3 regions of the Polaromonas sp. DSP2-3-2b2 genome follow, and region 2 is predicted to be linked to each of the others. Evidence: predicted binding sites of a transcription regulator. Region 2 holds the regulator's gene; each other region holds the start of a gene.
What was found. The regulator FNR, encoded in region 2, switches genes on or off when oxygen is low (the NO sensors DNR and NnrR bind a similar motif). The targets are predictions, from matches to a motif close to TTGATNNNNATCAA.
Positions count from the first base shown of each region.

Region 1 (4,193 bases), on a different contig from region 2:
ACTTTTGCTCCACCAGCAGCATGCCGGGCCAGAACAGATCGACAAAACCGTCTGTTTTGGCCTTGGCGCCGGGCAGCTTTTTGACGGCATGCTCGAACGTGGCGACACGCTTGTTGGTGATGCCGAAAATTTCAAAAAAATCAATCCAGAAGGGCTTGCCCTGGCTGTCTTCATGGGCCGCGTCGGCCCAGGTGCGGCTGAAGGTGAGGGCGCGGGATTTGATTTCGTTCCAGGAAAGGGGCATGGCGGTGGCGGTCTTTGAGTGAGCTGGGGGCTGGACGAGTGTAGGTCTGGCGCATTGGACAACTCCTGCCGTTTGGCCTGCAAGAAACAAAAAAAGGCGCGACAGAAACCTGTCGCGCCTTGGAAGGCAGCCTGCGCCGCCATCAACTGGCCGCTGCGCGGGCTGCAAACTCCTCTTTTCCTTGTTCAATGGCCCGAGTTGGCGCTCGTCTTTTCAGAGGTGTGGAAGACCTCTGGATTCTCAGGGCCGACCACATGCAGGAAGCCAACCAGGCCTTTTTCAAGCCTTGACAGGGCATGGTCCACCAGGATGTAGCGTCCGGGCACTTCCACCTTGAACTCGACCATGGACGCGCCACCGGGCGGTACCGAGATGGTTTGCACGTTCCTGTTGGGTGGCGAGGTCAGGTCGGCCATGTTGAACACCCGGTCGAACACTTCGCCGATCACATGGAAACTCGACGTGGCGTTGGGGCCGCCGACACCAAAAAAGATGCGCACGGTTTCGCCGACTTTCGCTTCCATGCGGTGCGTCTTGGTCAAGGCGCCCATGGCGCCGTTGAACGTCATGTGCTCGGGCTGCTCTTTCAGCAGCTTTTCGAGCGAGAACTCGTTTTCGCCGAGCGTACCGTGTGGCTGGCTGGTGTACAGCTCGCCCTGCATCACATAGAACTCGCGGTCCACCTTGGGCAGTCCGCCTTCGGGCTCGACCAGGATCATGCCGTACATGCCGTTGGAAATGTGCTGAGCCACCATGGGCGTGGCGCAGTGGTACACGAACAGGCCGGGGTTGATCGCCTTGAAGGTGAAGCTCTTGCTGGTGCCGGGCGCCGCCTGCGTCACGGCCGCGCCGCCGCCAGGGCCGGTGACCGCATGAAAGTCCACCGAATGGATCATCTTGCTGTCGGCGGCATTGGCCATGTTGACGGTCACGGTGTCGCCTTGGCGCACGCGGATGAACGGTCCTGGCACCTTGTTGTTGAAGGTCCAGTATTTGTAGGTGGTGCCGTCGTCCAGCTGGCCCAGCACTTCGGTGGTGTCCAGGTTCACCGTCACGCTTTGCGGGCCACGGGCGCCGACCGGCTGCGAGACGTCCATCGGGTTGCGTGAAACGTCCGCACCGAGCGCCTTGGGTTTGGCAGCGCCATCGCCGACCATGATTTGCCCCATCATGCCGGCTTGCACATGGCCGGGCAGGGTGCAGATGTACTTGAATTCGCCCTTCTTGTCGGCCTTGAACACAATCGTGGTGCTGGCGCCCTTGGTGTTGAGCTGGTTTGACGAAGCTTTGAAGTCCGGCACGCTGATGTCGTGCGTCGCGCCGTCGCCGTTGACCAGGTTGATCTGCACGATGGCGCCTTCGGGTACGGCGAGCTGCGGGTTGACCTTGCCCTTGATGGCGCCGGCTTCGCCGATGAACACCAGCTTGCCGTCGGCAATGTCGGTGCGCAGGGTAAAGGTCACGTCAGGTATGGCCTTGACGCCCGTGTCGTGCTGGCCATGGGGTGTGGCGGCGTAGCTTGACGCCAGTCCGACAACACCGATGACTGCGCTTGCTACTGCTTTACGAATAAAACCGGCTTTCATTTTTCTGACCTTAAACATGTTTTAACTTCATGTCTGGCGTGGAATTCGCGCCAGGTTTTTTTGCGGTCCACCGTACTGTCGCCGTTTAGGCGAGTGAATCGGCGGTTATCTGCGGCAGGCTCTTTTGGCCTGCTCGGAAATAATGTACATATTTAATACATGTTTTAATTTGACATAGATCAAGGTTTGCAAGGGGCTCAAGCATCGTGGAAAGCCTGGTCAGTTCCAGGCCTGTTTCAAACCGGATGCTGGAGGTCTGTCGCCGGTTCAGCCGTCTGCGGCGCATCCGGCCGGAGTCGGACCGGAATCAATTTGAAGGACGCTTCCGGGGCGTTGCGCTTGCCGTTGGTCTTCATCAGGTAGTCGAGCGTGATGCCGTCGAGCACCGCCAGATAGGCGGTCGTGGCGTCGTTGAGCACATCCTTCAGCGAGCAGGCCGCGCTCATGATGCAATGGCTTTTGCCCGGGTTGAAACACTCGGCCATGTAGAAGTCGGGTTCGGTGCTGCGCACCACCGCGCCAATGTTGATCTGCTCGGGTTCCTTGCCCAGCCTCAGTCCGCCGTTGCGGCCCCGCAACGATTCGACCACGCCCATGATGCCCAGCTGATGCACCACCTTGGTCAGGTGGTTCTTGGCAATGTCATGCGCATCGGCAATGTCCTGGATGGTCACCAGCCGGTCGCGGTTGGCGGCCAGGTACATCAGCGTGCGCAGGGCGTAATCGGTGTAGGTGGTGAGTCTCATGCGCGTGAATTCTCGGGTGTGGGGGCGGGTGGACGCATGGGCGTGTCTGCGTGGAAAACCTTGTCAATTCTATCGAGCGTGATGCTTTTCAGGAACGTTCCAAATAAAAAAATGTACTTCATTGGTATCTTTATAAAAGATGCAGATAGAATCCATGTTATTAAATTTGAAGTGTTTTCAGATTTTTCAACTGCTCTCCAAAAACAAGGAAATTTGCCATGCACGCCACGCGCAAACTCTGGACCTGGCTGGCTGTCATCTGCGCGATGTCCTTTGCCGTTCTCGGCTGGGTCGGAACAGAGATTTACCTGACAGCTCCGCCAATTCCCAAACAAGTCATCAGCACCAAAGGCACGGTGCTTTTCTCCGAAGGCCAGGTCCAGCGCGGCCAGAAAGCCTGGCTGTCGGCCGGCGGCCAGCAACTCGGTTCGGTCTGGGGTCACGGCAGCTACCTGGCGCCTGACTGGTCGGCTGACTGGCTGCACCGCGAAGCGCTGGCATTGCGCGCCTTGTGGGCACAACGTGATTTCGGCAAGCCTTATGAAGCACTGAGCGTCGGCCAGCAGGGCGAACTGAACGCGCGGCTCAAAAGCGAGATGCGCGGCAACACCTATAACGCCGCCACCGGTGCAATTACCCTGTCGCCCGAGCGCACCGAGGCAGTCCAACAGGTTGCCAAGCATTACACCGACCTGTTTGGCGATGCGCCGTCGCTGGACAAACTGCGTGAGCAATACGCGATGAATTCCGGAGCGCTGCCTGACGCGGATGACCTGAAGGCGCTGCCCGCCTTCATTTTCTGGGCCTCCTGGTCCGCCGCCACCGACAGGCCGGGCGAAGCTGATCTCAGCTACACCAGCAACTGGCCGCATGAGCCGCTGGTGGACAACACGCCCACCGCCACTGCGGGAATCTGGTCCATCGCCAGCGTCATTCTCATGATTGCCGGCATCTGGGCGATGGTGTTTTACCACTCGACCGTCAAGGAAGAGGAAGACCCCAAGCCGCTCAAATCCGACCCGCTGTTCGACATGAAGCCGACGCCGTCGATGAAGGCCACGCGCAAATACTTTTATGTGGTGATTGGCCTGATCCTGACGCAAATCGGCATGGGCGTGATCACGGCCCACTATGCGGTCGAGGGCAACGACTTCTTCGGCTTCCCGCTGGCAGAAATCCTGCCGTTCAGCGTGAGCCGCACCATTCACACCCAGTTTGCAGTGCTGTGGATTGCCACGGCCTGGCTGGCCACCGGCCTGTACATTGCGCCGGCCATTTCCGGTCACGAGCCCAAGTACCAAAAACTCGGTGTCAACGTGCTGTTTTACGCCTTGCTGTTCATTGTGGTGGGTTCCACCGCCTTCGGCTGGATTGGCTCGCTGCAGCATCTGGGCACCAACTTCAGCTTCTGGATTGGCAACCAGGGTCTCGAATTCACCAGCATGGGCCGAATCTGGCAAATCCTGTTGTTCGTCGGCCTGCTGTTCTGGGTCTTGCTGCTCGGTCGCGGACTGATGCCTGCGCTGAAGAAACCATCGGAAAGCCGCGGCCTGATTGCGATGGTCTTCCTGGCCGCCTTGTGCATCGGCGCTTTTTACGCCACGTCGCTGACCTGGG
Region 1 is NZ_JAFCTH010000002.1:303,813-308,005, reverse strand. It holds gene ACP7AD_RS03440 (class I SAM-dependent DNA methyltransferase) at 1-244, opposite strand, end outside; gene nirK (copper-containing nitrite reductase) at 430-1,830, opposite strand; gene ACP7AD_RS03430 (RrF2 family transcriptional regulator) at 2,067-2,576, opposite strand; gene ACP7AD_RS03425 (nitric-oxide reductase large subunit) at 2,795-4,193, shown strand, end outside.
Region 1: nirK (copper-containing nitrite reductase) is a predicted target of FNR. The motif match lies at 2,000-2,013, and genes of this name have one in related genera.

Region 2 (4,193 bases):
AGGCAGGGCAAAGTAATCCATGCCGACGTGCACATAACCGGCATCCTGAAAAGCCGAAAGAGTGTGCGACAACATGGAGAGCCTAGCGCTGGCGCCAGGCAGTTCAGCCGCATCAATCCGGCGTTGCGGCTTGAAACGCTGGGGCAGATGGGCGTAGGCATACAGGGCGATTCGGTCCGGCCGCAGTTGCAGGACCTGCGCCAGCGTGCGGTCAAACGACTCCGGCGTTTGTCGCGGCAGCCCGTGGATCAGGTCAATACTGACAGATTCAAAACCCCTCAGACGCGCGGCTTCGACCAATGAAAAAACCTGCTCGGCAGGCTGGATGCGATGGACCGCTTTTTGCACCGCCGGATCGAAATCCTGGACCCCGAAGCTCAGCCGGTTAAATCCCAGTTCCGCCAGCGTGGCAAGTCGCGCGGGATCAACGGTTCGTGGATCGACTTCAATGGAATACTCTCCGCCCGGTGCAAACTGGAAACTACGCCGCAGCATGGCCATCAACTGGCGCAGTTCGCCATCATTTAGAAAGGTAGGGCTTCCGCCGCCCAGATCGAGCAGGCTGACCGCTTGACCCGTGCCCAGATGGGCAGTGTACAAATCAAGCTCGCGACCAAGGTAGCGCAGATAAGTTTCACCGCGCTCATGGTGTTTGGTGATGATCTTGTGGCAGGTACAGTAATAGCAAAGCGATTCGCAAAAAGGAATGTGCACGTAAAGCGACAGCGGCAACCGCATGGCAGCCGCCCCGTTTCGGCGCTGCGCGAGTGCCTGCGCTAGCTGTTCGGACGTGAAGGCCTCCACGAAGCGGTCTGTCGTCGGATATGAGGTGTAACGGTGCCCCAGAGCATCGAAACGGCCTATCAGTTCGTGAATGGGGATGGGCATACAATCTGCTGCAGGTACGTTTGCGACGGTTCCTTGAACGCGCACCCGCGGCTACGGAGCAGGCACAGCCAATGTATCGTGAAGTTCGCCTTGTTTGTTTGACATATGTCAGCGGTCAGCATGTCTAAAACCATGTAACGAACCCTCGTGAGGAGAATGTCATGTTTGAGGTTACACCAGAGTCCATGGGGACGGGCAAGCGCGGAGAAGCCTCAAGCGACGCCAGACTCCAGCCCATCAATCCTGCCGCCATAAAAGTTGCATGCTCCAATTGCAACCTTCGTGAACTCTGCATGCCCATGGGCCTGAAGGCCGATGAGATGGACAGGATCGAGGAAGTGGTGGCTGTACGTCGTAAGGTCAAACGCGGCGGCCGCCTGTACAGCAACGGTGAAAAATTCACGTCCCTGTTTGCCATCCGCACCGGCTTTTTCAAAACATGCATTACCACCGAAGACGGTCGTAATCAGGTTACCGGTTTTCAGATGGCTGGAGAGATCATCGGTCTGGACGGCATCGTCAGGGAACACCACACCTGCGACGCTGTAGCGCTGGAAGACGCTGAAGTGTGCGTGATGCCGTTTGACCGCATCGAAGAGTTGTCCAGGGAAGTTGTATCGCTTCAACGCCATGTGCACAAGATCATGAGCCGCGAGATCGTTCGTGAACATGGCGTGATGCTGCTGCTGGGCAGCATGCGCGCAGAGGAGCGCCTGGCCGCCTTTTTACTCAATCTGGTCCAGCGACTCCATGCTCGCGGCTTCTCGCAATCCGAACTTCTGTTGCGCATGACGCGAGAGGAAATCGGCAGCTACCTAGGCTTGAAGCTCGAAACGGTCAGCCGAACTTTTTCAAAATTCGTCGAAGACAAAATTGTGGAAGTCAAGCAGCGCCATGTGCGCATCCTTGATACCGAAGCGCTCAAACTGATCGTGAACAACAACCAGAAAACCTGCTGACACTGAAATTTTTCTGTGTGGGCTGACTGACAAACGTTTTAATTTGCCTTCACTTCTTTGGCACCGCTTTCGAGCCGACCATCTGCGGCCAATTCGCGACGATTTACTTCGAATGGCGACATGGCAAGCAGGGTCGTCAAGGCACTCGACACCATGGTCAGCAGCCAGAATACAAAAAAAGCCAGCGTATAGACGGCGTCCCGAGACAACGCCAGAGGCTGGCCGAACCAATGCAGGCTTTGCGGATCAACCAGGGCAAACACCAGCATCTCTATCACGCCCGCCACCAGAAAGGCAGGCCATGCAATCCACATCATTCGTTGGGCCAGCATAGAATTTAAATCTTTCTTGCAACTTGAGGACTGAATGGACGGATCCTTACCGAATTTCCTTCACTTTTCAAGGCTCGGCAGGCACCTGGACACCTGTGGCCGCATGATTTCGGGCCTGCATCGCTGGCGCCATGTTGGTGGAGGATGCCTCCCGATCCGCTGCAACCGACCGCGTTGCCTGACCGTAGCTGGTCACGACAGGATCGGGAACCTTGATGGCCAGGTACAAGGTGATGAATGAGGCGACGATCACTACGGCGGGTCCTGCGAAAACCATCCACACATGCCCAAATTTCCACCAGGGTTGTCCGTGTTCTTCGTTCATGATATTTCCATTGTTATATGTTAGCGGGGCACCAGAAATACCGACTTCTCGACCACGCGTCCAGGCGAGTTGACAGCCTCGATTTCAAAGTGGATTTCATGCGAGCCTGGACTTGCAGCCTCGTACGGCAATTGCAGGGTAATAGGAACCCCGCGCGCTTGGGTTGCATCGACAGTGAGTGTGCCTTCGGAGGCTAGCATCAGACCCGGCAAGCCTGTGGCGGTAATGCGGTAATGCTGGGTGGTTTCGGTCGCATTCATCACTTGCAGGCGATAAACATTTTCGATCTTTCCGCCGCTGACGATACGCGCCAGCGAAGCACGGTCACGAATCACGTCGACCTTGAATGGGGAGCGCAACGCCAAACTAATGAACAAGGCGGCAGTAACGCCCAGCAAGATGGCCGTGTAGACCAGCACCCTGGGGCGGAATATGCGACGCAAAAGCTGCGATCTGCCCCAGCCCTGTACCACCGCATTCTGTGTTGAATAGCGAATCAGGCCGCGCGGATAGTTCATTTTGTCCATCACGGTATCGCACACATCGATGCACGCCGCGCAACTGATGCACTCGTATTGCAGACCTTTGCGGATGTCGATCCCCGTCGGGCAGACCTGGACACAAAGTGTGCAGTCAATGCAGGAACCCAAGTTCAGGGCAGTCGGATCGGCCTTCTTGGAACGAGATCCGCGGGGTTCACCGCGCGCCTCGTCATAGGTGACAATCAATGTGTCCTTGTCAAACATCGCGCTCTGAAACCGGGCATACGGACACATGTACTTGCAGACCTGCTCGCGCATGTAGCCTGCATTGCCATACGTGGCGAATCCATAAAAGAAAACCCAGAAGGTTTCCCACGGGCCCATGCCTGCATTGATGAAACTGACGCTTAGTTCCTTGATAGGCGTGAAATAACCGACAAAGGTAAACCCCGTCCACAAGGCCAGAGCAATCCACAAAAACTGCTTGCTGGCCTTGCGTGCCAACTTGTTGACGGACATGGAGCTTGCATCAAGTCGCAGGCGTGCCGAGCGGTCGCCTTCGGTGATTTTTTCAAGCCAGAGAAAGATTTCGGTGTATACCGTCTGCGGACAGGCATAACCGCACCACTGGCGACCGGCCACAGCCGTGAACAAGAACAGCGCCAATGCCGAAATGACCAAGATGCCCGAGAGGTAAATGAAATCCTGCGGGTAAAGAACCAGACCAAGAATATAGAAACGCCGTGCTTCCAGATCAAACAATACGGCTTGGCGCTGACCCCATTCCAGCCACGGAAGGCCGTAGAAGACTAGCTGGGTGATAAAAACCGTGGCCCAGCGCCACTTTGAAAAAAATCCCGTGACGCTACGTGGATAAATTTTCTTCTGAGCTTGATAAATGCTGCCAGTCTCACCATCGCCAGTTGCTGACGCGGCCTGCAACTGCTCTCCGGCCATTACCGTGATGGGAATGACTTTTCGAGGAGTTGGCTTTAAATTATCCACAAGTACTACTCCATGCAAAGCCCCAGTAGAAGCCTTGCCGGGTAAAAGATCAATTCAGCGCTACTGCGCCTGGCTTGTTTGACAAGCTCCAAACATACGATGCCAGAACACGAATCTGGGATTCGGTCAGTTTGTCCTTTTGCGCAGGCATCTGGTTTACCTTGCCATTATTGATCATGGCCACGATTGCGTTTTCACCCCA
Region 2 is NZ_JAFCTH010000020.1:16,003-20,195, reverse strand. It holds gene hemN (oxygen-independent coproporphyrinogen III oxidase) at 1-888, opposite strand, end outside; gene fnr (fumarate/nitrate reduction transcriptional regulator Fnr) at 1,125-1,847, shown strand; gene ACP7AD_RS14815 (hypothetical protein) at 1,886-2,179, opposite strand; gene ACP7AD_RS14810 (nitrogen fixation protein FixH) at 2,247-2,504, opposite strand; gene ccoG (cytochrome c oxidase accessory protein CcoG) at 2,525-3,991, opposite strand; gene ccoP (cytochrome-c oxidase, cbb3-type subunit III) at 4,041-4,193, opposite strand, start outside.

Region 3 (4,193 bases), on a different contig from region 2:
TCGCCGTCCTTACATGCAGAACAACCTGATGCTGCGCTACCGCGTGGCCATGGAGACGCGCAAGTTCCTCGATACCAACGGTTTCATCGACATTGAAACGCCCATGTTGACCAAGAGCACACCTGAGGGCGCGCGTGATTACCTGGTTCCCAGCCGCGTCAATGAAGGCCAGTTTTTTGCCCTGCCGCAAAGTCCGCAGCTGTTCAAGCAGTTGCTGATGGTGGCCGGATTCGACCGCTACTACCAGATTACGAAATGCTTTCGCGACGAAGACCTGCGCGCTGATCGCCAGCCTGAATTTACGCAGATCGATATTGAAACGTCCTTCATGGGCGAGCAGGAAATCCGCGACATGTTCCAGGGCATGATCAGCAACATATTCAAGACGGTGCTGAACACTGACTTGGGCGAGTTCCCGGTCATGGCTTACGCCGACGCCATGCACCGTTACGGCTCGGACAAGCCCGATCTGCGTGTCAATCTTGAATTCACCGAGCTGACCGATGTGATGGGCGATGTGGACTTCAAGGTCTTCAGCGCGCCGGCCACGACACCAGGCGGCCGGGTGGTGGCCCTGCGCGTGCCTGGCGGCGCCGAAATCACCCGCAGCGAGATCGACGGCTACACCGAGTTCGTCAAGATCTACGGCGCCAAGGGCCTGGCCTGGATCAAGGTCAACGACATAGCCAAGGGCCGTGAGGGCTTGCAAAGCCCCATCGTCAAGAACATCCACGATGCGGCCGTGGCCGAGATCCTCAAGCGCACCGGCGCACAGAATGGCGACATTCTGTTTTTCGGCGCCGACAAGGCCAAGGTGGTGAATGACAGCATCGGCGCGCTGCGACTGAAGGTCGGCCACAGCGCCTTCGGCAAGAAGACCTGCTTGTTCACCAAGGGCTGGAAGCCGCTGTGGGTGGTGGATTTTCCGATGTTTGAATATGACGAGGATGGCAAGCGCTGGAGCGCGGTACATCATCCTTTCACCGCGCCGAAAGACGGCCATGAAGACTGGATGGACACCGACCCGGGCCGCTGCATCGCCAAGGCCTATGACATGGTGCTCAATGGCTGGGAACTGGGCGGCGGCTCGGTGCGTATCCACCGCGCCGATGTACAGAGCAAGGTGTTCAGCGCGCTGAACATCGGCCCGGAAGAAGCACAGTTGAAATTTGGCTTCTTGCTCGATGCCCTGCAGTATGGTGCACCGCCGCACGGGGGCTTGGCTTTTGGCTTGGACCGTATAGTGACCATGATGACCGGTGCCGAGTCGATCCGCGACGTGATCGCATTTCCGAAAACCCAGCGCGCGCAGTGCCTGCTGACCCACGCACCTAGCCCCGTTGACGAAAAGCAGTTGCGTGAATTGCACATACGCCTGCGCAACCCATTGCCGCTCTGACCGCATTCAAAAGTAGATAACCAACCGAAAAAAGGGCACTTCAAGAGTGCCCTTTTTGCTTTCCGAATCCACCTCTGCTTTGGCCGGATAGTGATCAATACGGGGCGCATGAGAGCGCTTCACGAATGCCGGTTACGGTTTTGTCAAAGTCGCTTGGTCAGCGCAGGACCAGAACCGGCACGGTGCTGTGCGTCAGTACATGCTGGGTTTCACTGCCCAGCAGTATCCGCTTAATGCCCTTGCGACCATGCGACGCCATGACGACCAGGTCACACCCATGTTTGGTGGCAGCGGACATGATGGACTCGGCAACCAGATCAGACTGCGCAACTACCGCCTTGGCCGTAACGCCCTGGGCCTTGGCTTGTTCTTGCACCGCATTGACAACCGCCTGGCCTTTGTCGCTCCACTGCTTCTCGGTACGGGCAATATCTTCCACCGAAATGGTGATTCCACCTTCAAAGTAACTCACCGGGTAACGCGGCACGACATACAACGCGACCAGCTCGGCGCCTATGGCTGCTGCCAGTTCAATGGCGCTGCTCACCGCCGTACTTGAAAGATCCGAACCGTCGGTGGCGACAAGAATTCGCTGGTACATGATGAGTTCTCCAATTTAGATACAAAGATTCAGCGTAGGTGTATTGAGCCCGGCCGGTCTTGATTCACGTCAAGCTCCGCAAAAGCCTCAATGCTTTTATACCTTGAAAGATTCCACAAGACACATCCTGAATTGCTAACAGTTTTTTCTGCAAAAGTTAGCTGAACTGGGTAGCAAAGTCTGTAACCGCAATAACGCTTTGTAGATAAGCCCTCCCATTCAGCGAACTGCGTTCCCATTTGCTTTAAGGTCATTCCATAAGCAGATGAAGAGATGCGAGTTTGCCATTGTGTCTTTGGGCATAGCGATCAGAAAGGCTTTGAAAAAGCCGCGCATCGCCTGACGACCAGACTGCAAACACGAAATCTTCCGGAGGAACCATGAAAAGCCAGATGCATTTTGAGATTGATTCAAAGAAAACGGTACGGGCGAGGGGAAAGCGGCCAGCCGGTTATCCATTTCGCGGGCTGTCATCTCTCCCTGAAGCATTTATGGTCAATATCCCGCTGGAGTCGACTGAAACCGCACAGCTTATGGAAGAAAGGCGTACCTTCGCTGTCGCGGCACAGGCTATCCGCGAAGAGGAAAAAGCGCGCTTGGCTCGGGAGTTGCACGATGAGCTTGCACAGTCATTGACGGCGCTGAAGATGGACACAATCTGGGTACGCGACCACGCTTCATCCGTCCCCGGGATGGTGACCATGAAGCTGGACGAGATGGTGAAAATGCTTGACCGCACGGTGGCGGCAACACGCCGGATGGCCGCCGACCTGCGGCCGTTGATGCTCGATGACCTGGGCTTGGTGCCGGCGATCGAATGGCTTGCAAGCAATTTCATGCAGCGCTGCGGCGTGCCCTGCACACTTTCGGTCAATGATGAACTGGAACTCGAATTGCCTGAGCCGTACGCAACGGCTGTGTTCCGGATCGTTCAGGAGTCGCTTAACAACATTGCCAAGCATGCGGCTGCCTCGCAGGTCATCGTCACGCTGGACAAAACCCAGGATGCGGTGAGATTGCGAGTTCAGGACAATGGCTGCGGATTCTTTTCGGATGGCGCACGCAAGCCCCAATCACTCGGGCTCATGGGCCTGCGCGAGCGGGCACAACTCCTCGGGGGAAGCGTTGCCATCAGCAGTGCGCGGGGAAAGGGAACTACCGTAGAGGTCAGCATTCCCTTGGACCAGACTGGAGTTCACCAATGATCAGGATCGTGATAGCGGACGATCATGCCATTGTGAGAGAGGGCCTCAAGCGGATTGTTACCTCGGCGGAAGACATGACCGTGGTCGGTGAAGCGTCCAATGGAATGGAGGTCATGCGTCAGGTGCGTGAGTCTGATTTCGATGTTCTCGTTCTTGACTTGTCTATGCCGGGCCGAAGCGGAATGGAACTGATCAAGCTAGTGCGTTGCGAAAAGCCGAAACTGCGCATTCTTGTGCTCAGCATGCATGAAGAACTGCAGTACGCCGTTCGCTCGATCAAGTCCGGCGCCAGTGGCTACCTGACCAAGGAAAGTGCACCGACGCAACTGATGCAGGTGCTGCGCAAGATTGCAGCTGGCGGCGCTTTCATCAGCACAGGGGTTGCCGAGCAACTGGCACTCGGCTCCATGCTGGGATCAACCTCGGCAGCGCATGAAAAGCTGACGGACCGGGAATTCGAGGTCTTCCGTTTGATCGCCATCGGCATGTCTGTCACCGATATTGCGGGGCGGCTGAACCTTTCGGCAAAAACCATCAGCACCCATAAAGCCAATCTCATGCAGAAAATGAATCTGCAAAACCAGAGTGAACTGATTCGTTACGCCATCAAGCATGGCGTGACCGAGCCCTTGGAGCCATGAAACGATTTGAAGGGTCTTGCGTGCACCGGTGATCGTGATGGAGCGGTTTTCATGCCGCCAAGCTTGCCGGGATTGGCTGAGTGGTGGTCGGTGCTGACCTTTGATTCATCCGGATTTTTCCGATGCTGCTTGTCAGGCAACACGCATGGCACGCATCATCAATGGGCGGCATAGTAACGCAATGGGCCAAGATAATGCATCGTTAAGAATCTTTATTGCAGACGATTCACTTGTCATACGGGAACGCGTGGCATCGATACTCGGAGCCAGCGCCATGACCGTCGTCGGCCAGGCCGAAACGCCCCAGGATTCGATCGAGGGCATTCTTGCCGTCTACCCCGATGTGG
Region 3 is NZ_JAFCTH010000003.1:215,664-219,856, reverse strand. It holds gene aspS (aspartate--tRNA ligase) at 1-1,399, shown strand, start outside; gene ACP7AD_RS04915 (universal stress protein) at 1,557-2,000, opposite strand; gene ACP7AD_RS04910 (sensor histidine kinase) at 2,381-3,205, shown strand; gene ACP7AD_RS04905 (response regulator) at 3,202-3,846, shown strand; gene ACP7AD_RS04900 (response regulator) at 3,992-4,193, shown strand, end outside.
Region 3: ACP7AD_RS04915 (universal stress protein) is a predicted target of FNR. The motif match lies at 2,060-2,073, and genes of this name have one in related genera.